3 regions of the Pseudomonas sp. GW821-FHT07E12 genome follow, and region 2 is predicted to be linked to each of the others. Evidence: riboswitches for the same ligand, from Rfam matches in the RefSeq annotation. Region 2 holds a riboswitch; each other region holds the start of a gene.
The links. A riboswitch is a leader RNA that binds a small molecule or an ion and turns the genes downstream of it on or off. The one in region 2 is predicted to bind cobalamin.
Positions count from the first base shown of each region.

Region 1 (7,879 bases), on a different contig from region 2:
TGCTGGCCGATGATCGCGGCATTGGCATGCGCGGCCGGGTCGGTGATGTATTCGGCGACGTTGTAGATGAAGCGCGTCTGCGGCGAATCCAGCGTGGCGAGCAGGCCGATGATCGAGTCATACGCGTTCTTCTCGCGTGCCGACAGCTCGCCGTACTGGCGCGCGTCGATCTTCATGTCGACCTCGTCCGGGATCCAGAAGTTGGTCGATAGCTCCTTGTAGGCCCGGTAGAACGACGGGTACGGGATGTCGTTCCAGTTCAGGATGCCGGAAGTCTGCCCGTTGATGATGCCGGTCGAACGGTTCGGGTTGCGCGGCTCAAGGATCTTGATGCGGTCGAGCGGGGTTGCCATGTGTACTTCTCGTGTTTCAGGTTGCGCGCGGCGACTGGAGGAAAGCCCCCCTGAGTCAGGGGGGCGCGCCGAAGGCGCGGGGGTATGGAAGCAACGTGATGCAGGGTCCACGGTTCGCAACGCGAACCGTGGAAGCGAAAGCGCGAATGCGCTTTAGCTGCTGCACCACTCGCACTCGGCGATGTCGATGTCGTTGGAGCGCACGTAGTACGTGGTCTTCAGGCCTTCGCGCCAGGCGGTCATGTGCAGGTCCAGCAAGGTGCTGGCGCGGATGGTGCTGGGCACGTAGAAGTTGAAGCTGATCGACTGGTCGACGTGGCGCTGGCGGCGCGCGTTCTGGCGCACCGAGGCGAACTGGTCGACCTTGTAGGCGCCCTTCTCGTAGTACGGCCAGGTTTCCAGCGACAGGCCCGGCGCGGCGACCGGACGACGGAAGTCCTTCTTCTCCTCGTAGTAGAACGCCGAGTAGATCGGGTCGATCGAGGCGGTGGAGCCGGCGATCTGTGCGGTGCTCATGTTCGGCGCGACCGCCATCAGCCAACCGTTGCGCACGCCGTTCACGCTGACCTGCGCGGCGAGGTTCAACCACTGCGGGCTGTTGTACTCGCGATCGCGGAAGTAGGCGCCGTTGTGCCAGTCGCTGCCCGGGAAGGCGCTGTAGGTGCCCTTCTCCCGCGCCAGCTCCATGCTGGCCTGGATGGTCAGGTAGTTGATCCGCTCATACAGCGAGTCGCTGTAGTCCTCGGCGTCCTTCGAACCCCAGTGGATCGCCTTCTGCGCCAGCAGGTGGTGCCAGCCGAAGGTACCCAGGCCGATGGCGCGGTACTTGCGGTTGGTGATCGTGGCCTGCGGCACCGGCAGATCGTTGAGATCGATCACGTTGTCGAGCATGCGCACCTGGATCGGGATCAGGCGCTCGAGCACGTCGGTGATCAGGTCGCCCTGGTCCTCCTGCGGCAGCACCGCGCGGCCGAGGTTGATCGAGGACAGGTTGCAGACCACAAAGTCGCCGGCCTGCTTGGTGGTGACGATCTGATTGCCCGAAATGATCTCCTGCATCATGCGCGTGGGGCTCATGTTCTGCAGGATCTCGGTGCACAGGTTCGACGAATACACCATGCCGGCGTGCTTGTTCGGGTTCTTCCGGTTGACTTCGTCGCGGTAGAACATGAACGGGTTGCCGGTCTCCAGCTGGCTGACCATCAGCCGCTTGAAGATGTCGATCGCCTTGATCGTCTTGCGGCCGATGCGCTCGTCGGCGACCACTTCCTCGTAGTGCTTGCGGAAGCTGCCGTTCGGGTCGCCCTTCTTCTCGTCGAAGAAGTCCTGCAGGTACCAGCCCTTCACGCGCTTCACTTCGTGCGGGTCGAACAGGTACCAGTCGCCGCGACGCTCGACCGCTTCCATGAACAGGTCGGGGATGCACACCGAGGTGAACACGTCGTGCGCGCGCAGGCGCTGGTCGCCGTTGTTCAGGCGCAGGTCCAGGAACGCTTCGATGTCGCGGTGCCAGACGTCCAGGTAGACCGCGACCGCGCCCTTGCGCTGGCCGAGCTGGTCCACCGACACGGCGGTGTTGTTGAGCTGCTTGATCCACGGCACCACGCCGCCGGACGAATTGGCCACGCCGCGGATCGCCGAACCGGACGAACGCACGTAACCCATGTACGCGCCGACGCCGCCGCCACCCTTGGAGACGCGGGCGATGTCGGTGTTGGAGTCGTAGATGCCCTGCAGGCTGTCATCGACGGTGTCGATGAAGCAGCTCGACAGCTGGCCGCCGACCTTGCCGGCGTTCTGCAGCGTCGGCGTGGCCACGGTCATGTACAGGTTGGACAGCGCCCAGTAGGCCTCGCCGACCAGCTGCATGCGGCGCTCGCGCCCACCCTTGCCGGTGCCGCCCTCGTTCTGCATCAGGTACAGCGCGATGGTCAGCCAACGCTCCTGCGGCAGCTCGAACACGCCGCGCGAGGTGTCGGTGGCCAGGTAACGCGTGGCCAGCAGGTACAGGCCGTTGTAGGCGAACAGCTTGTCGCGCTCCGGCTCGATCATGCGGCCGGCTTCCTGCAGCTCTTCCTTGGAATAGCTGCGCAGGATGTCGTTGGAATAGACGTTGCGGTCGGCCAGGCTTTCCTGCAGGCCGACGAACGAGCCGTACTTCTGGCTGGCGTCGTAGAAGCGGTTGCGGCTGGCGCGCTTGTACAGGCGGCGCAGGTACAGACGCGCGGCGAAGAATTCCCAGTCCGGCGCGGTCAGGTCCACGCGCGCTTCGGCCTCGCGGATCAGCATGTCGACCAGGTCGTCGGCGTTGACGCTGTCCTTGCGGTCGATGAAGCCGAACACCACGCGCTTGTAATCGGCCGCATCCAGATGCGGGAACTCGGCGTGGATGGAATCGATCGCGCGCTCCAGGCGCGCGAGGTCAAACGGAATACGGCGGTTGCCGGCTTCCTTGGTGATCCAGGTGGAGACGCTGGATTCGTCGAGAGTCTGAACGGGCATTACGGCAGCTTGAGGAGGCGGAGGAACTACGTCCGCGGGATCGGGGGTGGTATCGGCAACGGCGGGGATGACGACGCTGGCCGGGGTAACGGGGGCGGACTGCGAAGGGGTAGCCGCCGCGGCGGCAAGGGTGTCATTCGTGCTCATGCGTCCTCCTGTGGGTGCACCAACCTCGCTCTTCGCAGGCGAGGCGGGCCATGACGCCGGAGTACGACGGCGGTGTCGCGAGGGCCGCAGCGCGCGCAGGCCACAGGCCCACGGGCAGCTCCCGCTTCACCGGCCATCCCCCTCCGGGGACGCCACGGCCGGCACCGCGCGAGGTGCATGCGCGCGGCTGTCGGCAGGTCTTCGGACTGATGGGTACGGTCGGCACGGGGCCGACCACCTTGGCCGTCGCTTCCCAGGACCCTGTCCCAGTGCATTGACGACGTCGTTCCCAATCACCGCTGCGGGGCAGTACCGGAGTGGCCCGAACAGGCGTCACCGGCTTCCCTCTTCGCCTCCACCCCTGGTTGGGGGTAGGGCGACCGACGGACCCAAGATAGTGGGGTCATAGACGGTGGTCAACACAAAATGATGGGCAATTTCGGAAAGCCTTGCTGGGCAATGAAAAAGTCTCGACGCCTTCTTCACACGCTTCGAGGGACGTCCAAAACGGTTGCGCAGTCAAGTTGGAAATGACGTGGCGCGGACCGGAAATTCACAGTCCGTTGGCGTGCCCGCGCGATCGCTACTCCCAATGCACCGCGGTCAGCGCCTGGTGCAAGCGCGTCATCGCCGCGCCCGCGCCGAACGGCGGCTTGCGCGGCGGGTCGTAGACCTCCGGGCGGGTGCCGCTGACCATCAGGTCCATCGCCACGCAGCGGCCGTTGCGCACGCTGCGGTAGCCCTCGACCTGCAGGAAATGGCTCATCGCCGCATCGCCGGCCCGGAAGTGGGCGAAGGCCACGCCGCCGATTTCGACCTGATCGGGCAGGCCCTGCGCTTGCGGCGGTGCTTCCAGGCAGCGCTCGACCTCGCGCATGCTGCCGCTGCTGCCGATCCGCAACTCGGCGGCGGTGAGATCGTTGGAGCCGTCCAGCACCAGCGCCGCCAGCGCCTTGCCCTCGCTGTCACCGGGGGCGAAGGCCTTCCAGCCGTCGGTGTCGAGGTATTTGCGGTCGAAGTCGTGTTTGAGCTCGGTGTCGGGCACCGGCATCAGCTGCAGGCCGATCGCCTCGTCGGCGAACACCGGGGTCGGCCCGGCAGGCTGACGCGGCGGCGGTACCGACGCGACGGCGGCGCTGCTGGTGACCGGCGCAGCCGTCTGCTCGCAGCCACCCAACATCAGCCCGACAAGAACACAGAAGGCAGGCAGTATCAGGCGGTTCGGCATGCTGGCGGGCTCGGTCGTTCGGCGCCGCTCATGCTGCTCCCGCCAAGGTGAACGCCGCTCCACGAAAATGCGGCAACAGAAAGTGTGGGCATATGCTCATGCCCGTGCGCCATTGGCGACGGTCTGGGCGCGGCAACGAGGATGAATGGAGGACTGTCTCCCTTCCCCCTCTTCATATAGACCGCCACGCATGACCCAGCTGCCCGATCCCCCCGGACATCCGCCTCTCGACGCCGATCAGGAAGACCGGCACTGGGCCGATCTGCTTTCGCCCTCCCGGCGCAGGCTGCTGCTCGACGCCGGACTGGTCGGAGCCGGCTTGGCAACGGTGGCCACGCCAGCCTTGGCCACCGTCGCGACGCCTGCCACGCAACACGCATTGCCTGCCGGATTGGCGACCGATCGGAGTGGACTGCTGCTACCGATCAAAGGCCCCGGACAGAGCCCGTGGGGTCTACAGACCGCGTCGCAACCGACCACCCGTCCACCCAGCGTGCGCCCGGACGAGAACACGCTGCCGACGAGGCCACGCGCCTACACCGACGTCAAGAGTTACCACGCGCATATCTATTTCGACGACGACAACTACGAGAAGGCCGCGCAGATCCGGCGCTGGGCGGCCGAACGCTTCCCGGTCGAACTGGGCGACTGGAACCTGGAGCCGCGCGGCCCGCACGTCACGCCCTCGTTCTATTTCGGCTTCACCAACGAACTGCTGCCGATCCTGGTGCCGTGGCTGCAACTCAACAGCCTCGGCCTGACCATCCTGCTGCATCCCAATACCGGTGACCCGCGCTCGGATCATCTGTATTACGCGCTGTGGGTGAATCGCTCGCAGCCGGTCAATGCCTACGCGTGGCGCCGTTTCGTGGACGGCGGCGGCGGTGATGTGGAGCAGATCAATCCGAACGTGGTGCCGACGGTGCCGCTGGAGACCTGAGTATGGCCAAGGTCGCCCCTCTCCGACTGACCTCATTGCTCGTGTGAGTCAGGGGACGCTCTCGACAAGCGTTCCCACATCGAAGTTCCTACTGTGCGAACTACGGCTACTGATGATGACTTCATGCGATCGAAACTCGCGCTCGCTGCCGCATCTGGCAACGAAGTAGTAAGGCGTTGGTCCCGGGCCTGCAACCACCATCATCGCTGTAGAAAACTCAGCAGGGACATCCCGCATCGACGACTGCACGCCAGTCTCTACAGAGACCAGGCCGAGCCTGCATTGTTGATCGGGTTTCTCTGCCAATTTCGACACAGGCACCGATCCGGATACCCGAACGATCATGTCGCCGCCGAAAGTAGTGCATCCGGCAGCCAACCATGTCCCCAGGAAAAGGGGCAACAGCACAACCTTCATTTGCCGCACTCCTCTGTTCTTCTCAGGCACTGCTAGCGCACCTCTGCATGGCTCTCAGAACGTGCCTATCACCCCTAATTCACCGGCAGCAGCACGTTCATCAGCGAGGCGTCCTCCGGATCCGGTTTGAGCTCGAAGCCCAGGCTCTCGCACATCGCCAGCATCGTGCGGTTCTCGCGTAGCACCTGGCCTTCCACCGCCTTCAGGCCGAGCCAGCGGGCGTACTCGATCATGATCCGCATCAGCTGCCAGCCGATGCCGTGGCCCTTGAGGTCCGAGCGGATCAGGATGCCGTACTCGCCGCGCTCGTAATCGGCGTCGGCGTGCAGGCGTACTGCGCCGAGCATGTCGCCGCTTCTGGGATCGATCGCCACCAGCGCGATCGAGCGAGCGTAGTCGAGCTGGGTCAGGCGCGCGATGAACTCGTGGCTGAAATGCTTGACCGACTGGAAGAAGCGCAGCCGCAGATCCTCGTCGCTGACACGGGCGAAGAACGCGCGGAACAGCGCGTCGTCCTCGGGCCGTACCGGGCGCACCAGCGCCTTGGAGCCATCGCCGAGTGCGAACGTGCGTTCCCATTCCTTCGGATACGGAAAGATCGCAAAGCGCGGATGGCCGCGGCCCTTGTGCAACATCCGCGAGCGCGCCACCGCCACGCGCGCGTCCAATGCCAGCACGCCATCGCGGTCGGCCAGCAACGGGTTGATGTCCAGCGCGCGGATCTCGGGAATGTCGGCGGCCAGTTGCGCGAGCTTGACCAGCACCAGCGCGACCGCACGCTCGTCGGCCGCCGGCACGTCGCGGTAGCCCTTGAGGATGCGCGAGACGCGGGTGCGGCCGATCAGTTCGTGGGCCAGGCGCAGGTCCAGCGGCGGCAGCGCCAGTTCGCGGTCGTTGATGACTTCCACCGCGGTGCCGCCGCGGCCGAACACGATCACCGGGCCGAAGGTCGGATCGTCGGCGATACCGGCGATCAGCTCGCGTGCCTTCGGCCGCAACACCGTCGCCTGCACCAGCACGCCGTCGATGCGCGCGTCGGGGCGGGCCTTGCGTGCGCGTTCGAGGATGCCTTCGGCGGCCAGGCGTACTGCCGCCACGCTCGGCAGGTTCAGGCGCACGCCGTCGACGTCGGACTTGAAGTCGATGTCGGGCGAGACGATCTTGACCGTCACCAGACCGCCGGCCGCCAGCACCGGATCGGCCAGCAGCGCGGCCTCGTTGGCGGTGGCGGCCACCTGCAGCGGCACGCACGGGATGCCGTAGGCCTCCAGCAGGCGATAAGTCGCCAGCGGATCCAGCCAGCGCTGCCCGGCCGCCAATGCCTGCTCGACCAGTGCGCGCGCGGCGACGGCATCGACCACGAAATCCTCCGGCAGGCTGGGTGGGGTTTCCATCAGCGCCGCCTGCGCCTCGCGGTAGCGGACCATGTGGGTGAAACCGCGCACCGCATCCGACTCGGTCGCATAGGTTGGCACCCGCGCGGCGTTGAGCGTGGCGATCGCGGCATCGTCCTGGCCCAGCCATACCGCGAACACCGGCTTGTCGCGTGGGTGGCGACCGCGCTGGCCGAGCGAGCGGGTCAACGCCTTGGCGGCGTCGGCCGAGGAGGTGAACGCGGTCGGCACGTTGACCACCAGCAATGCGTCATTGTCGGGATCGGCCAGCAGCGCTTCGATCGCGGCGGCATAACGTTCGCCGTCGGCATCGACCACGATGTCGACCGGGTTCTCGCGCGACCAGCCCTGCGGCAGCGCGCGATCCAAGCGTTCGACCGTCTGCGGTGCCAGCGTGGCGAGCGTGCCGCCGCGCAGGGTCAGCTGATCGACCGCGAGCCGGCCGACGCCACCGCCGTTGCTGAGCACCGCCAGCCGGCGTCCGGGAAAGGTGCCGATCCGGCCGAGCGTCTCGGCGGCGGCGAACAGTTCGTCGAGTGCGCCCACGCGCAGCAGCCCGGCGCGCGCGAACGCCGCACCGTAGACCGCGTCCGAACGCGCCAAGGTCTGCGAATGGGTATCGGCGTTCGGATCGGGCCGCGCCTGCCGGCCGGACTTCACCACCACCACCGGTTTGGCGCGCGCGGCGGCGCGCGCGGCCGACATGAACTTGCGCGCGTCGCGGATCTGTTCGACGTAGAGCAGGATCGCGCGGGTGCGGTGGTCGGTGGCGAAGTAATCGAGCAGATCGCCGAAATCGACATCGACCGCATCGCCGAGCGAGACCACCGCGGAGAACCCGACCGAACGCGCCACGCCCCACTCGACCAGCGCGGCGGCAATGGCGCTGGATTCGGAG
Region 1 is NZ_JBYSVX010000006.1:103,318-111,196, forward strand. It holds gene AC3WJE_RS06095 (ribonucleotide-diphosphate reductase subunit beta) at 1-353, opposite strand, end outside; gene AC3WJE_RS06100 (ribonucleoside-diphosphate reductase subunit alpha) at 507-2,855, opposite strand; cobalamin riboswitch at 3,178-3,402, opposite strand; gene AC3WJE_RS06105 (hypothetical protein) at 3,586-4,230, opposite strand; gene AC3WJE_RS06110 (DOPA 4,5-dioxygenase family protein) at 4,421-5,170, shown strand; gene AC3WJE_RS06115 (hypothetical protein) at 5,219-5,587, opposite strand; gene AC3WJE_RS06120 (bifunctional acetate--CoA ligase family protein/GNAT family N-acetyltransferase) at 5,662-7,879, opposite strand, start outside.
Region 1: another riboswitch for cobalamin. It lies ahead of AC3WJE_RS06100 (ribonucleoside-diphosphate reductase subunit alpha); the one in region 2 lies ahead of metE (5-methyltetrahydropteroyltriglutamate--homocysteine S-methyltransferase).

Region 2 (7,879 bases):
ACGGCACGCGTGGCGAGTGGATGTCGTACACGCCCGGGCCGATCGCGTTGGGATAGCGGAACTTCACGAATGCGTCGAGCAGCTCCATGCGCGAGCGCGAGGTCTCGATCGAGATCACGTCGGCGTCCATCGCCGCCACCGCTTCGATGATGTCGTTGAACTCGGAGTAGCACATGTGGGTATGGATCTGGGTAGCATCGCGCACGCCCGAGGAGGCAATGCGGAACGCTTCCACCGCCCAATCGAGATAGGCGCTCCAGTCGGCGCGACGCAGCGGCAGGCCCTCGCGGATCGCCGGCTCGTCGATCTGGATCACGCCGATCCCGGCCGCTTCCAGGTCACGCACTTCATCGCGCAACGCCAGTGCGATCTGCCGACAGGTGCGCGCACGTTCCTGATCGTCGCGCACGAACGACCACTGCAGCACCGTCACCGGACCGGTCAGCATGCCCTTCATCGGCTTGGCGGTCAGCGATTGCGCATAGGCCGACCAGTACACCGTCATCGGTGCCGGCCGCGCCACGTCGCCGTAGATGATCGGCGGCTTGACGCAACGCGAGCCGTAGCTCTGCACCCAGCCAAGCTTGGTGAAGGCGAAGCCGTCGAGCTGCTCGCCGAAGTATTCGACCATGTCGTTGCGCTCGAATTCGCCGTGCACCAGCACGTCCAGCCCGATCCGCTCCTGCTCGCGCACGCAGCGCTGGGTCTGCGCACGCAGGAACGCGTCGTACTCGCTCGCATCGAGCCGACCCGACTTGAACTGCGCGCGTGCTTCGCGCACTTCGTGGGTCTGCGGGAACGAACCGATCGTGGTGGTGGGATAGGCAGGCAGTTGCAGTGCCTGCTGCTGAGCGACGGCGCGCTGCGGATACGGACCGGCACGACGCGCAGCATCCGGGCCGAGCATGGCGAGCCGGCGCTCCACCTCGGGGCGATGCACGCGCGGCGACTGGCGACGCGATTCCAGCGCCTGGCGCGCCTGCGCCAATCCGGTTTCGGCCGAGGTACGGCCGTCGAGCGCATCGGCCAGCGTGCGCAGCTCGCCGAGCTTCTGCCGGGCAAACGACAGCCAGCTGCGCAGTTCGGCATCCAGGCTCTTTTCCTGCTCCAGATCCACCGGCACGTGCAGCAGCGAGCACGACGGCGCCAGCCACAGCTTGTCGGCGCCGACGTGGCCCTGCGCGTAGCGGGCCAGGATCAGCGCGTTGTCCAGCGCGGTGCGCCATACGTTGCGGCCGTTGACCAGGCCGGCGGAAAGCACGCGTCCGGCCGGCAGCACCTTGAGTACCGCGTCGAGTTGCTCGGTGCCGCGCACCAGATCCAGGTGCAGACCCTCCACCGGCAACGTGGCGGCCAGTTCGAGGTTGTCGCCCAGCGCGCCGAAATAGGTCGCCAGCAGCAACTGCGGACGCGCACCGGTGGCGAGCGTGGCGTAGGCATCGTGCACGGCCTGCTGCCAGCGCGGGTCGAGGTCGAGCGCCAGCACCGGCTCGTCCAACTGGACCCACTCGGCGCCGGCGACGTGCAGTCGCTCAAGCAGTTCGGCATAGACCGGCAGCAGGCGTGGCAGCAGGGCGAGACGATCGCTGCCGTCCACGCTCTTGGACAGCCACAGGAAGCTCACCGGCCCGGGCAGCACCGGCCGGGTGCGGATGCCCAGCTCCAAGGCTTCCTGGAACTCGGCGACCGGCTTGTCGCCACGCAGGCGGAAGCTCTGATCGGCATGCAGTTCCGGCACCAGGTAGTGGTAGTTGGTGTCGAACCACTTGGTCATCTCCAGCGCGTGCAGGTCGATGCCGTTGCGCTGCACGCCACGCGCCATCGCGAAGTAGCCGGCCAGCGGATCGGCATCGGTGAGCGCGCGATAGCGCTCGGGGATGGCATCGAACAGCACTGCCGTATCGAGCACGTGGTCGTACAGGCTGAAGTCGTTGCTCGGCGGCACATCGACACCGGCCTCGGCCTGCAGCCGCCAGTGCCGCGCACGCAGTTCGCGTGCGTTGTCCTGCAGTTGCGCGGCGCTGCTCTGGCCCTGCCAGTGGCTTTCCAGCGCGCGCTTGAGCTCACGCCGCGCACCGATGCGCGGGAAGCCCAGGTTGGTCACGATCGTCATGTTGTTTTCCTCATTGCGTCATTGGGCATTGAGGAACGAAGGAACCGCGCGTCGTGCATCCGTGCCCGCCACGCCAGCGACCTTCGCCCCCGCGGGCGAACCGGCGCCAGCGGGCACGACGGACGGCGTCCGCAACGCATGCGTACGCACGTCCGGCCGCTCCCCGCGGAGCGCCAGGTCGAAACGAAGGACGGTCGTGTCCTCCGGCCCAGGCCGGTATTCGGGCTGATGGACGCGCCGTGCATGCGCACGGGGGCCTAATGCCCGCCGCTTCCCAAGCCTTGAGGGCTCAGTGCTGTTGGCGGGGGTCGTTTCCATTCACCGCTGCGGGGCAGCTCCGGAATGGCGGCAGGGCCGCTTCACCGGATTCCCGTTTAAATACATCGCTTCATCCGAATGAAGCGATGTATACCTTGGCGGCGCACATGGTGGGCGTTCGGGGGCGGGGCGTCAAGCGGGTGGGGTGGGATTTGAGGGGACTGTTCGCGGGGTTTGTCCGCTGTCGTCTCGGCGGAAAGGGGATCCGGTGCTTTCCGCGGTATCCCTCTACCGTCGTCCCCGCGTAGGCGGGGACCCAGTGACTTCCGCACCATCTCATCGTCATCTCACTATCGTCATCCCCGCGAATGCGGGAAGCGCTTTTCAGCAGCCGAAGGCTGATCATCCATGGACGTTGCTTCTTGGGTTTGACGTTGGGGCGACGACAGCAACTGCAACTGCAACAGCAAAGGCTTTCGCTCCTTCGGAGCGAGTCACTTGTTCTTTGCTTGTGCAAAGAAAAGTAACCAAAAGAAGCGCTTTACAGCAGCCGAATGGCTGATCAAGCACACCCCGGCCTACGCGCCCTTCGCTTCGCTACGGGTCCGCGGAGCCGACGGGATTTTCTGACGCGGCATCCATGCCGCGGCAGAAAACGACGCACATCCATGTGCGTCGCCCTTCGGGTTTTTCCCGCCGTCTCCGCCGCTGCGGCAGGGGCCCCGGAAGAGCCAACGGCAAGAGCAAAAATCAACCGCAACAGCGAAGGCAAAATCACGAGCAATAGCAACAGCAACAATCGTTGCTATCGCCATCGCACGCCCCCAGGCTCGTGCGAGTTTGTGACTTAGAACCGGTACTCGACGTTCGCCGAGGCCATGTTGGTGCTCAGGTCGACGCCGAGCTTCTTGGCGTCGTAGTGGTCGTAGGCCAGGCCGGCGCTCAGGTGGTCGGTGAAGTTGTAGCCGGCGCCGGCGCCGGCGTACCAGGAGACCTTGTCGAGATCGTGGCGCTCGGCGGTCAGTTCGTCGTTGCTCAGGCCGTGGCCCTGCCAGCCGTACACGCCGCCGCGAACGCTGGCGTACCACTTCGGGCCGAAGGCGAAGCGCTGGTTCATGCCGACCGTCCAGCCGTGCAGCTGGCTCTTGTCGCCGACGACCGATTGGTTGTTGAACAGGTTCTTGGCCTTGATGTTGCCCAGGTCGTTGTAGCCAACCTCGAAGCCCACCGCCAACCAGGGGAACAGCCCCCAGCGGTAGCCGCCGCCGACGCTGTAGCCGGTGTCGCCGCCATCGTAGCTGCCCTTCTTGATCTCGGTGCGGCCGGCGTTGCCGCCGACGAACCAGCCCGCGTTGTCGGCACTCTGTGCGAAGACGTCGGGAGTCAATGACAGGCCTGCTACGGAGAGGATCAGTGCGATGGCCGACTTGTTCATAAATAATTCCTTGCTTGGGAGAGAGGGAGCGATGCAGGCGTTGACCGGCAAGCGGTCCGACGCGGCGGCGCAGAAATACGCAGCAAGGGTTAGTTTTTTCTAAGCTCACGAACCTGAAAAGCGAAGCTCACGAATCACTCGCGTCATCGATATGACGCATTTTTTGCGCTTTTTCCCCGAAGAAGTGGCCTTCAATGGCATGTGCAGCGGCATGGACTGGCACCTGAACGGAGTGGTGGTCGCGGCTCAGTGGATGCTCGACGTGGTGGTGTCAATCAGGAAAGTCAGTTGAGGAAGCAAGGCGCTCTGTTCGAGCGCGAGAGATCTTGTGGGAGAGACTCTGGGTGGCCTCGGGCCATCAGTCCCGATGGGCTTTATCGGTAAAGCGTCGGGACTGATGGCCCGAGGCCACCCAGAGTCCCTCCTACAAAAGGCGGGTTTTACCCGAGTCCTTCCCACATGAGATTGGCTGTACCGGGCTTTCCTTCACAAAGGGCCCACCATGTCGGAAAGCCAGATGACTTCAGAACGGCTCGCTCGTCCAGATCAAGTGCGAACGCGGCCAAAAGAAAACCCGGCCGGAGCCGGGTTTTCTTCTCGAGCAGATTGAACCGGCGGGTCGTGCCAGGCTCAGGTGCCCGGGTTGAACGACAGCGTGCGGCGCGTGGTGACCGGCGCGGCGACAGGCTCGAACTTCCAGCGCTTGATCGCGTTGAGTGCTTCGCGGTCGAACACGCGCGCCGGGGTCGATCGCAGCACGCGTGAGCTGGTGACCGAGCCATCGGTGCCGACCGTGATTTCCACCAGTACCTCGCCAGCAGTGCCGGCACGCAGGGCTTCGGGTGGATAGCGCGGCGCCGGGGTGCTGATCGGGCGCAGCGTCTGTGCTGCCGGCGCGGCCGCCGTGGTCGCTGGCTTGGCCGGTGCCTGCTGGGCAGCGGCACGCTGCTCGGCTTCGCGTCGGGCGGCGGCCTGGCGTTCGGTCTCGGCAGCCTGCTGACGGGCGGCTTCCTGCTGGGCGGCGATCTGCTGTGCTGCGGCCGCTTCCTTGGCCTGCTGCTCGGACAGCCGCTTCTGTTCGGCCTGCTGTTGGGTCTTCTGCTCGGTTTCCCGCTTGACCCGATCGCTTTCCTGCGCGCTGCGGTTGGCTGCGTTCTGGATGCCGTTGGCCACGCCGGCCTTCAGGCGTGGCAGCGCCGGCGCCTTGGGATCGACCCGCTCGATCAACGCCACCAGGCGTTGCGCTTCGGGGAATTCCTCGCGGCCGATGCTCTGCTCGGCGGCGATCAGTGTGTACGGCAGCAGGTCGGTCAGCGCGCTGCTGACGGCAGCGTCGCCGGGCTGCTTGTCGCGCAACGCCAGGTAGTACTCGACGGCGTTGTTGCCGGCCGGCGCGTACATGCGGTTGTCGCGCAAGGCCTGGGTGGCAGCTTCGCGCAGTTGCTCCACCGACAGCGTCGTGACCTCGGACGACTGCGCGGCATCGGCCGGCGCGGTCGTGGCCGGTGCGGCGGCAGGCGTCGCCGCCGGTGCGCTGGCGGCATCGGCGGGCGTTTCGGCCGCCGGCTTGTCGCCTTGTCCGGAGCAGGCGCTCAGGCCCGCCAGAAAAAGCAGTGGTACGAGTCGCGGCACAGCCCCTCGTGCCTTACGGCCCATCTTCAGATCCGACATGTTTTCCCCCTTGACCCCATTGCGATTGAACGGCAGCGGCTTGGACCGTCACCGGCTTCTCCCGGAACTGGCGACAGGCCTCGCAATCTAGCATCGACAGACGCGGGTCGGGCAGACCGGCGTGCATCCATCGCGGAAAAATCTGTGACCCAAGCCACGTCAGTGGGCGTCGTCGCGCCCACGCGCGGGAGCCGCCATCAGCCGGTCGGTCCAGGCGATGCCGATCGCCGACAGGATGAAGACGCAGTGGATGATGGTCTGCCACAGCACACCCGGCTCGGTCAGGGTGGCGCAACTGACCTGGGCGACCTGGCCGGCGGTCTTGCTCAGCACTTCCGGCGTGCACAGCGGCATGCCGCCAAGCGCGCCGGCGGCGATGAAGGTCTTCAGCAGGTGGATCGAGGAGATGCCGATGATCGCCATCGCCAGCTTCACCTTCAGCACCGAGGCGTTGACGTGGCTCAACCATTCCGGCTGGTCCGGGTGGCCTTCCAGGCCCAGCCGCGAGACGAAGGTCTCGTAGCCGCCGACGATCACCATCATCAACAGGTTGGAGATCATCACCACGTCGATCAGGCCGAGCACGATCAGCATGATCTGCTGCTCGCCCAGGCTCGGCGCCTCGTGGATCAGGTGCCACAGCTCCTTGCCGAACAGGAATACGTAGACGCCCTGGGCGAGGATCAGGCCCAGATACAGCGGCAACTGCAGCCAGCGCGAGGCGAAGATCAGGGCGGGAACGGGCGAAAGCTTCTGGGGCGACGGCATCGGAAGGCGGCATGACAGGGGGAGCCGCAGGGTAGCCGCGTGTCCTCGCGCTGCCAAGCGTGTCAACTGGCGCCATAATCCGCCGTCCCATCACCTCTGGCCGCCATGGCACACCCGCTGAGCACGACCGAAGTGTTCCTGATCGCGATGGCGATCATCGTCTCCATCCCGTATCTGGTGTGGCGGTTGGCGCGCACCGATTACTACGCGCCACTGGTGGTGGTGCAGATCATCGCCGGCATCCTGCTCGGGCCGGGGCTGCTCGGCAAGGCGTTCCCGGACTACTACCGGTTCGTGTTCAACCCGGACGTGATCAAGACGCTCAACGGCCTGGCGTGGTGGTCGGTGATGCTGTTCGTGATGATCGCCGGGATCGAGCTGGACCTGCGCAAGGCGTGGCGCAACCGGATCGAAACCGGCGTCACCGCGGGATTGGCGCTGAGCGTGCCGCTGCTGGCCGGCGCGGTGGTCGCGGTCGGCATGCTCGGTTTTGCCGGCTGGCGCGGCGATGCCGGCCGGCCGTGGCAGTTCGTGCTCGGCATCGGCATGGCCTGTGCGGTGACGGCGCTGCCGATCCTGATCCTGCTGATGGAAAAACTCGCGCTGCTGCGCACGCCACTGGGCCAGCGCATCCTGCGCTACGCCAGCCTGGACGACATCGCGATCTGGGGCGTGCTGGCGCTGGTGTTGCTGGACTGGGAGCGGATCGGCCGGCAGGCGACGTTCCTGGCGGTGTTCGCGCTGGCCTGCGTCGGCTTCCGCGCGCTGATGCGGGCCGTGCCCGAGCGCGACCGCTGGTACCTGGCGCTGATCTGGCTGGCGCTGTGCGCGTTTGGCGCGGACTGGTCGGGCCTGCACTTCATGGTCGGCGCGTTCCTGGCCGGTGTGGTGATGGATGCGGAATGGTTCGAGCAGCAGGCCTTGGACATGCTGCGCCATCACGTGCTGCTGGTGATGATGCCGGTGTTCTTCCTCAGCACCGGCCTGAAGACTGACTGGTCGGTCGGCGGTGCGGCGGTATTCGTGGTCGCGGCGGCGCTGCTGGTCGCGTCGGTGCTCGGCAAGCTGGCCGGTGTGCGTCTGGCCGGGCGTTTGCTGGGCTGGCCACCAGGAGAAGCCTCGCTGATCGGCTGGCTGCTGCAGACCAAGGCGCTGATCATGATCATTTTCGCCAACGTGCTGCTCGACAAGCAGATCATCACCAGCCCGACCTTCACCGCGCTGCTGCTGATGGCGGTAGCCAGCACGATGCTGACCGTTCCACTGGTAAGCCCGAAGTTGCGCGCGTTGCAGCCGCCATCGTAGAGCGGAGCCTGTGTGGGGTAGAGCGTTGGTGTGGCAAAACGCTGTGTTGCCGTGGTCGTACGCCGGCTTGGCCTACCATCGGCGTTCCTGTTCGCCGCGCAGCCGCGTCGGCATCAAACCCACATCGGAGCTGCCATGATCGACCTGTACTACTGGCCCACGCCGAACGGCCACAAGATCACCCTGTTCCTGGAAGAGGCCGGGCTGGATTACACGATCAAGCCGGTCAACATCGGTGCCGGCGACCAGTTCAAGCCGGGGTTCCTGGCGTTCTCGCCGAACAACAAGATGCCGGCGATCATCGATCACCAACCGGCCGATGGCGGCGC
Region 2 is NZ_JBYSVX010000049.1:16,623-24,501, reverse strand. It holds gene metE (5-methyltetrahydropteroyltriglutamate--homocysteine S-methyltransferase) at 1-2,113, opposite strand, end outside; cobalamin riboswitch at 2,308-2,544, opposite strand; gene AC3WJE_RS19375 (porin family protein) at 3,219-3,806, opposite strand; gene AC3WJE_RS19370 (hypothetical protein) at 3,958-4,098, shown strand; gene AC3WJE_RS19365 (energy transducer TonB) at 4,437-5,438, opposite strand; gene AC3WJE_RS19360 (TIGR00645 family protein) at 5,637-6,245, opposite strand; gene AC3WJE_RS19355 (cation:proton antiporter) at 6,351-7,550, shown strand; gene AC3WJE_RS19350 (glutathione binding-like protein) at 7,686-7,879, shown strand, end outside.

Region 3 (7,879 bases), on a different contig from region 2:
CAGCTCGCGGCCGACGTCGCTGCCCGGGTCATGGGCATCACCTTCACGGTCTATACCGACGGTCGCAACGTCGATCGCACGCTGCCGTTCGACCTGATCCCGCGCACCATCCCGCTCAGCGAATGGCGGCGTACCGAGGCCGGGCTGAAGCAGCGCATGCAGGCGCTCAACCTGTTCATCGGCGATCTGTACGGCGAGCAGAGGATCGTCAAGGACAAGGTGTTCCCGGCGATGCTGCTGGCCGAGTCGGTCAACTTCCGCCCGCAGTGCGTGAACATCAAGCCGCCATTGGGGGTGTGGGCGCATATCTGCGGTTCGGATCTGGTCCGGGATGCCGACGGCACGTTGTATGCGCTGGAGGACAACCTGCGGATTCCTTCCGGGGTGAGCTACATGCTGGAGAACCGGCAGGTGGCCAAACGGGTGTTTCCCGAACTGTTCGAGACCACCGCGATCCTGCCGGTCGATGAATACCCGGCGCAGCTGTACGACACCCTGGCGGCGCTGAGCCCGCGCCCCGGCGACGTGCCGGTGATCGCGCTGCTGACCCCGGGCGTGTTCAACAGCGCCTATTTCGAGCACGCGTACCTGGCGCAGGCGATGGGCATCGAGCTGGTCGAGGGCGATGACCTGTTCGTGGCCGACGACGACTGCACCTACATGCGCACCGTGTACGGCCCGCGCCGGGTCGATGTGATCTATCGCCGCATCGACGATGCCTTCATCGATCCGGAGGCGTTCCGTCCCGATTCGGTGCTGGGCGTGCCGGGCCTGATCCGCAGCTGGCGCGCCGGCAAGGTCGCGCTGGCCAATGCACCGGGTGCGGGCGTGGCCGACGACAAGGTGGTGTTCGCCTACGTGCCGCAGATGATCAAGTACTACCTCGACCAGGAGCCGATCCTGCCGAACGTGCCCAGCTACCTGTGCCACGACGACAAGGACCGGCAGTACGTGCTCGAGCACCTGGAGGAACTGGTGGTGAAGCCGGCCAACGAGTCCGGTGGCTACGGCATGTTGATCGGGCCGCGCTCGACCAAGCGCCAGCGCGAGCAGTTCCGCAAGCTGATCGAGGCCGACCCGCGCAACTACATGGCGCAGCCGACCCTGAACCTGTCGACCGCGCCGATCGTCACCGAGGACGGCCCGGCGCCGCGACATCTGGACCTGCGCCCGTTCATCCTCTCGCGCGAGGACACCTACGTGACCACCGGCGGGCTGACCCGGGTGGCGATGCAGGAAGGTTCGCTGGTGGTGAATTCCTCGCAGGGCGGTGGCGCCAAGGACACCTGGGTGGTCGATCTGGACGAGGACATGGCCTGATGCTCTCCCGCGTCGCCAACAATCTGTACTGGTTCAGTCGTTACCTGCGCCGGGCCGAGAACACCGCGCGGCTGGTGAGCGTGGGCAGTCTGCTGCAGCTGGACCTGCCACGCTCGGTGCGTTTCGCCTGGCGGCCGATGATCGATACGGTCGGTGCCGACGAGATCTTCAACGAGTTGTTCCCGAATGCCGGCGATGATGTCGCCGATACCGACGTGGTGCGCTTCCTGCTGCTGGACGAGCGCAACCCGTCCTCGCTGCGCAGCTCGATCGATCAGGCGCGCGAGATCCTGCGCGGCATTCGCGACACCCTGCCGCAGGAGGCGTGGGAAGCAGTCAATGACCTGCACCTGCACATCGGTGCGGAAGGCGAGCGCAGCATTGGCCGGCGTTACCGGATGGAGTTTCTCGGGCGGATCACCGATGCCTGCCTGAAGGTGTCCGGATTGCTGACCGCCAACGTCAGCCGCGATATCGGTTTCCAGTTCATGCGCCTGGGCACGGCGATCGAGCAGGCCGACATGACCACGCGCATCATCGATGCGGCCGCCTCGGGCCTGATCACGCCGCGCCAGCCGGACGATCGCGAGGCCTACCAGAACATGCAGTGGATGAACGCGCTGCGCGCGCTGGCTGCGTACCAGATGTACCGCCGGCATGTGCGTCAGCGGGTCACTGATGAGCAGGCGTTGCGCTTCCTGCTGCAGAACAACGAGTTTCCGCGCAGTGTGCAGTTCTGTTTGAGCCGGGCGGCGAGCATCCTGCCGAGCATGCCGCCGCGACCGCAGGCTGAGCGGGCGTTGATGCGGGTGTCGGGGATGATCCGCAATGCGGATCCGGTGTGGTTGGCGGCCAATGAGCCTACGGTGTTCATGGATGAGATCCAGGTGCGACTTGGGGAGTTGCACGGGGCTATTGCCGAGGCTTATTTCAGTTCTTAGTGGTGGGGCTTGGGTGTGCGGTGTTGTGACTGTAGGGGGGGATCCAATGTCTTCCACGCCATCCATCAACTGTCGTCCCCGCGAAGGCGGGGGTGAGGCGCCGCTGCTGGCGAGCCACTGGCTCGCGCGGCGCTGAGCGCCATCGGGTTCTGTCCGATGGCCGGGGATCGAAGATCCATGGACGTTGCTTCTTGGGTTTGAAGTAACGGCAACAGCAACAGCAAAGGCTTTCGCTCCTTCGGAGCGAGTCACTTGTTCTTTGCTTGTGCAAAGAAAAGTAACCAAAAGAAAGCACACCCCGGCCTACGCGCCCTCCGCTGCGCTACGGGTTCGCGGAGTCGAAGGGATTTTCTGACGCGACTTCCTGTCGCGGCAGAAAACGACGCACATCCATGTGCGTCGCCCTTCGGGTTTTTCCCGTCGTCTCCGCCGCTGCGGCAGGGGCCCCGGTAAGTCAAAGGCGAAACGCAACAGCAAAATCACAAGCAACGGCAACGGCAACGGCAACGGCCACAGCAACAGCAACAGCAACAGCGATGCCTTGCTGTGGAGGCTGATTCGGCTTCGGCCGATATTGGAGCGATCAGCGCTGGGTAAGTCGGCTGCCCTCCGGTCCGGGGAGTGCCCTCCGGCCTGCTGCCATTCAGGCCCGCTGGCTTCCTGCTACCATGCGCGCCCCTGAAGGTGACCGTCGGTGTATCGAGGGTTTAAACGGGAATCCGGTGCGTCAGCCGTGTTGGCTGGCAATTCCGGAGCTGCCCCCGCAACGGTGGGCGAGTACACGTTCCGCAGGTAATGCCACTGTGCCTTCGGGCATGGGAAGGCGTGGGACGGAGGGCGCAAGCCTTCGCTCGCGAGCCCGGAGACCGGCCACAGGATCGACCCGGCGCGCGGTGGGCGTGACCTTGGCGCGCTGTGTCCTGCGCCATCGTCCTGCTGCCCGTTCGCCGGCTTTACCCACCGTCCGCGCGGGAAGGCGCGGTAGCAGGAGCCACCTCACGATGTCGCTGTTCCCCACTGTTTCCCCACGCCGCGCTGTGCTTGCGTTGGCGCTGTCCTCGATCGTCGCCCCGGCCGTCGCCGCCGATGTCAACGACCTCGACCAGGTCGTGGTCACCGCCACCCGTACCGCGCAGACCCAGGACCAGACCCTGGCGCCGGTGACCGTGATCGACCGCGCCGAGATCGAGCGTCGTCAGGTCACCTCGCTGCCGGACCTGTTGCGCGGTGAGCTGGGTGTGTCGATCGCCAACAATGGCGGTCCGGGCAAGACCACGTCGCTGTTCCTGCGCGGCACCGAGTCCGATCACGTGCTGGTGCTGGTCGATGGCGTGCGCATCGGCTCGGCCACGGCGGGTGGTGCGGCGCTGCAGGACATCCCGGTCGAGCAGATCGAGCGTGTGGAAATCGTGCGCGGGCCGTTCTCCAGCCTGTACGGCTCGGAGGCGATCGGCGGCGTGGTGCAGATCTTCACCCGGCGTCCGAAGGGGGCGTTCACGCCGACCTTCAGCGTCGGCGTCGGCAGCGACAACGCGCGCCGCTATACCGCCGGTCTTGCCGGGCAAAGCCAGAGCGACCTCAGCGAGCACGGCGGCTGGTACTCGGTCAATGCAGTGCACGACGAGACCGATGGCATCAACGCTTATCTCAACACCGCCAGCAGTGCCTACGACCCGGATCGCGACGGTTATCGCAACGATTCGCTGAGCGTGCAGGGCGGCTGGCGCTTCAATCGCGAGTGGGATGCCGACGTGCAGGCGCTGCGCGCCGACAGCCGCAACGAGTACGACGGCACGATCTACGGCGGCAATCTCGCCAAGGGCGTGCAGCAGGTGGTCGGTGGCCGCGTGCGCTATGCACCGACCGATGCGCTCAAGCTCACCGCCAGCGTCGGCGCCAGCCAGGATCTGAGCGACGCCTACTACGACGGCACCTACGTTTCGACCTTCGATACCCGCCGCTCGCTCGGCTCGCTGCAGGCTGACGTCGATGCCGGCCCGGGCCTGCTGTCGCTGGGCCTGGACTGGCAGCGCGACCGTATCGCCAGCAGCGAGACCTACGACGAGGATCAGCGCATCAATCGTGGCGCGTTCGCACAGTGGCAGCAGAGCTTCGGTGCGCAGTCGCTGCAGGCCAGCGTGCGTCATGACGACAACAGCCAGTTCGGTGGCAAGAACACCGGCAGCCTGCTGTGGGGCTGGAACTTCGCCGAGCACCTGCGCCTGACCGCCAGTTACGGCACCGCGTTCAAGGCGCCGACCTACAACGAGCTGTACTACCCGGGCTATGGGAATCCGAACCTGAAGCCGGAAAATTCGCGCAGCCTCGAGCTGGGCCTGCGCGGTGAGTACGACTGGGGTACCTGGACGCTCAACACCTACCAGACCCGCGTCGACGACCTGATCGCCTACGACTCCTCGCTGGTGGACGCGACGCATCCGTTCGGACAGCCCAACAACATCGACAAGGCGCGCATCGGCGGTGTCGAGGCCGGTTACGACACCACGCTGGCCGGCTGGACGCTGCGCACGCGTCTGACCTGGATGGATCCGAAGGCCGACGGCGACACCTATCACGGCAACTGGCTGCCACGGCGCGCGCGCCAGACCGGCCGGATCGATGCCGATCGCCGCTTCGGTGCGTTCTCGGTGGGCGGCAGTGTGTTCGCCTCCGGCGCGCGTTACGACGACCTGGCCAACACCACGCGCCTGGGTGGCTACGGCCTGCTCGACCTGCGCGTGGGCTATGAGGTCAGCAGCGACTGGAGCGTGGCACTGAGCGCGAACAACGTGTTCGATCACCAGTACGAGACCGCTGCCTGGTACGCGCAACCCGGTCGTAATTACCAGTTGACCTTGCGCTACCATCCGGCGGAGTGATGGCGCGATGTTGTGGGAGGGGCTTCAGCCCCGACGGGGTTTGCCCGGAAAGCGTCGGGACTGAAGTCCCTCCCACAAGCTCCCAGGCCCTCGGAAATCCCGTTCCTTCTTCAGGAGAGCCTCGTCGATGAAACCCCTGTCGCGCCCCGCAGAAACCGGCCTGTTCATCGTGCTGATGGTGGTGATGGTGGCCACCCGCTTCAATCACGTCGGCGACTGGCTGCACCTGCCGGATGCGTCGATGGCGGTGTTCTTCCTGGGCGGGCTGTATCTGCGTCGGCACTGGCAGTTCGCGGTGCTGCTGGCATTGGCGTTCGCGGTGGACTGGGCCGCGATCGAGCTGGCCGGCGTCAGCGATTTCTGCGTCACCGCCGCCTATGCGCTGTTGCCGGTGGCCTATGGCGTGCTCTGGTATGCCGGTCGCGCAATCGCGCCACGGCTGGGCAATAGCTTCGGTCCGCTGGGGTTGGCGTGGGTGGTCGGCGTCGCCGCCGCCGCGTTGTCGTTCCTGATATCCAACGGCGCTTTCTACTGGCTTGGCGGCCGCTACACCGATCCGCACATGGCCGAGTACCTCGCCCGCGCATGGAAGTGGGGTCCGTTGTTCGTACGCACCACGGCCTGCTATCTGGCCGTGGGATTGGTGTTGCATGGCGTGTTGGCGAGGATTTTCGCCGCGCGTCGTCTAGCCGTTGCCAGGTGATCGTGAGATGAGCAAACCCGAACGTGACGACGCCTACTACCGCGAGCGTTCGCAGCGGCAGAAGGAACTGGTGGACCGGCGCATCGCGCGGGCGACCATCGACCGGGGTGTGCTGGTGGTCAACACCGGCAATGGCAAGGGCAAGAGTTCCTCCGGGTTCGGCATGTTGGCGCGCTCGCTCGGGCATGGCCTGCGCTGCGGCGTGGTGCAGTTCATCAAGGGCAGTTATTCGACCGGCGAGGAAGCGTTCTTCCGTTGCTTCCCCGGGCAGGTGGACTACCACGTGATGGGTGAGGGCTTCACCTGGGAAACCCAGGACCGCAGTCGTGACATCGAGGTGTCGATGGCGGCGTGGGCGCTGTGCAAGCGGATGCTGGCCGATCCGGGCTACGACTTCGTATTGCTGGACGAACTCAACATCGTGCTGGCCAAGGAGTACGTGCCGCTCGATGACGTACTCGCTGCATTGGCTGCGCGTCCGCCGCGCCAGCATGTCGTCATCACCGGGCGTGGCGCACCGGATGCGTTGGTCGAAGCCGCCGATACCGTGACCGAGATGCGCGTGATCAAGCATGCGTTCAAGGCCGGGATCATGGCGCAGAAGGGCATCGAGCTCTGAGCACGATGGCGATCGCGTGGCTGGCGGTCGCGTTGGACGTGCTGCTGGGCGAGCCGCGTCGTGCGCACCCGTTGGTGTTGTTCGGGCGCTGGGCGAACTGGTTTGAAGCGCATTGCTATCGCGATCGACGTCGCGCCGGCCTGCTGGCGTGGTGTCTGGCGGTGTTGCCGTGGGTGCTGTTGGCGACGGCGATGCAGTGGATGTTGTGGCGCTGGTCGCCGTGGGCCGGTGCCGGCTTCGTCGCAGTGACGCTGTACTTCGCGCTGGGGCTGCGCAGCCTGGGCGAACACGCGTTGCCGGTGGCACGTGCGCTGGAGGCAGATGATCTGCCGACCGCGCGCATTGCAGTGGGACGCATCGTCAGCCGTGACACCGCCACGCTCGATGCCACCCAGGTGGCCGCTGCCGCCACCGAATCGGTCTTGGAAAATGGCAGCGACGCGGTGTTTGCCGCGTTGTTCTGGGGTGTGTTGCTGGGCGCGCCGGGCGCGGTGCTGTACCGGTTGGCGAATACGCTCGATGCGATGTGGGGCTATCGCACGCCGCGCCTGCTCCGGTTCGGCTGGGCGGCGGCGCGTATCGACGACGTACTGAACTTCATTCCGGCGCGATTGACCGCGTTGACCTATGCATTGCTGGGACACACGCACACCGCGCTGCGTTGTTGGCGTGCCCAGGGACCGATCTGGAAGAGCCCGAACGCAGGCCCGGTGATGGCAGCAGGCGCCGGTGCGCTGCGGGTCGCGCTGGGCGGCGCGGCGCCGTACCACGGGCAGTGGCAGTCACGTCCCGCGCTGGGCGAGGGCGATCGGCCCGATGCGTCCAGCATCCGCCGCGCGCTGTGGCTGGTGCGCGGCGGCGTGGGGGGCTGGTTGCTGCTGCTGGCGGCGTGGGCCGCCGGGAGCATGCGATGAGGTCGGTGCCGTCAGTGGGTTTTCAGGCAACCGCTCATGAAGGTCTTGCGGGCATCGCCGGTGAGCTTCTTGGTGGCGGCCTCGGCATTGCAGTCCTTCATGCGCTGCTGCGGCGACACCTTGGCGTTGCTGTCGGTCTTGCCGCCGCTCAGGCAGGCTTTCTGCGAGGACTTGTAGTCCTCACCGGTCTTGCCCTTGTTCTGCGCCGAACACTTGGCCATCAGTTCCTGCTGGGCGGTCTTCGGGGCGGCACTGGCGAGCAGCGGCGTGGCAGCCAGGGCGAGGATCAGCAACGGAGCAAAACGATGGGTGGACATGCTGGCGGTTCCTTGGGATGTGCCCACATGCTGCACCTGAGCGGCGATGGCGAATATGTCGGCATTGACAAAAATGCCGATGTCGCTCAGCCAGCGGTCTGGCGCGCCACGCCGGAGGCGGGATGATGCTGGAGCACGGCGGCAAGCTGTTGCGCGCCGCACAACGCTTCGGCATCCCGGTCGAGC
Region 3 is NZ_JBYSVX010000038.1:18,222-26,100, reverse strand. It holds gene AC3WJE_RS17595 (circularly permuted type 2 ATP-grasp protein) at 1-1,320, shown strand, start outside; gene AC3WJE_RS17590 (alpha-E domain-containing protein) at 1,320-2,261, shown strand; cobalamin riboswitch at 2,926-3,150, shown strand; gene btuB (TonB-dependent vitamin B12 receptor) at 3,263-5,140, shown strand; gene AC3WJE_RS17580 (hypothetical protein) at 5,268-5,843, shown strand; gene cobO (cob(I)yrinic acid a,c-diamide adenosyltransferase) at 5,851-6,462, shown strand; gene cbiB (adenosylcobinamide-phosphate synthase CbiB) at 6,459-7,376, shown strand; gene AC3WJE_RS17565 (PsiF family protein) at 7,388-7,693, opposite strand; partial or broken gene cobD (threonine-phosphate decarboxylase CobD) at 7,816-7,879, shown strand, end outside.
Region 3: another riboswitch for cobalamin. It lies ahead of btuB (TonB-dependent vitamin B12 receptor); the one in region 2 lies ahead of metE (5-methyltetrahydropteroyltriglutamate--homocysteine S-methyltransferase).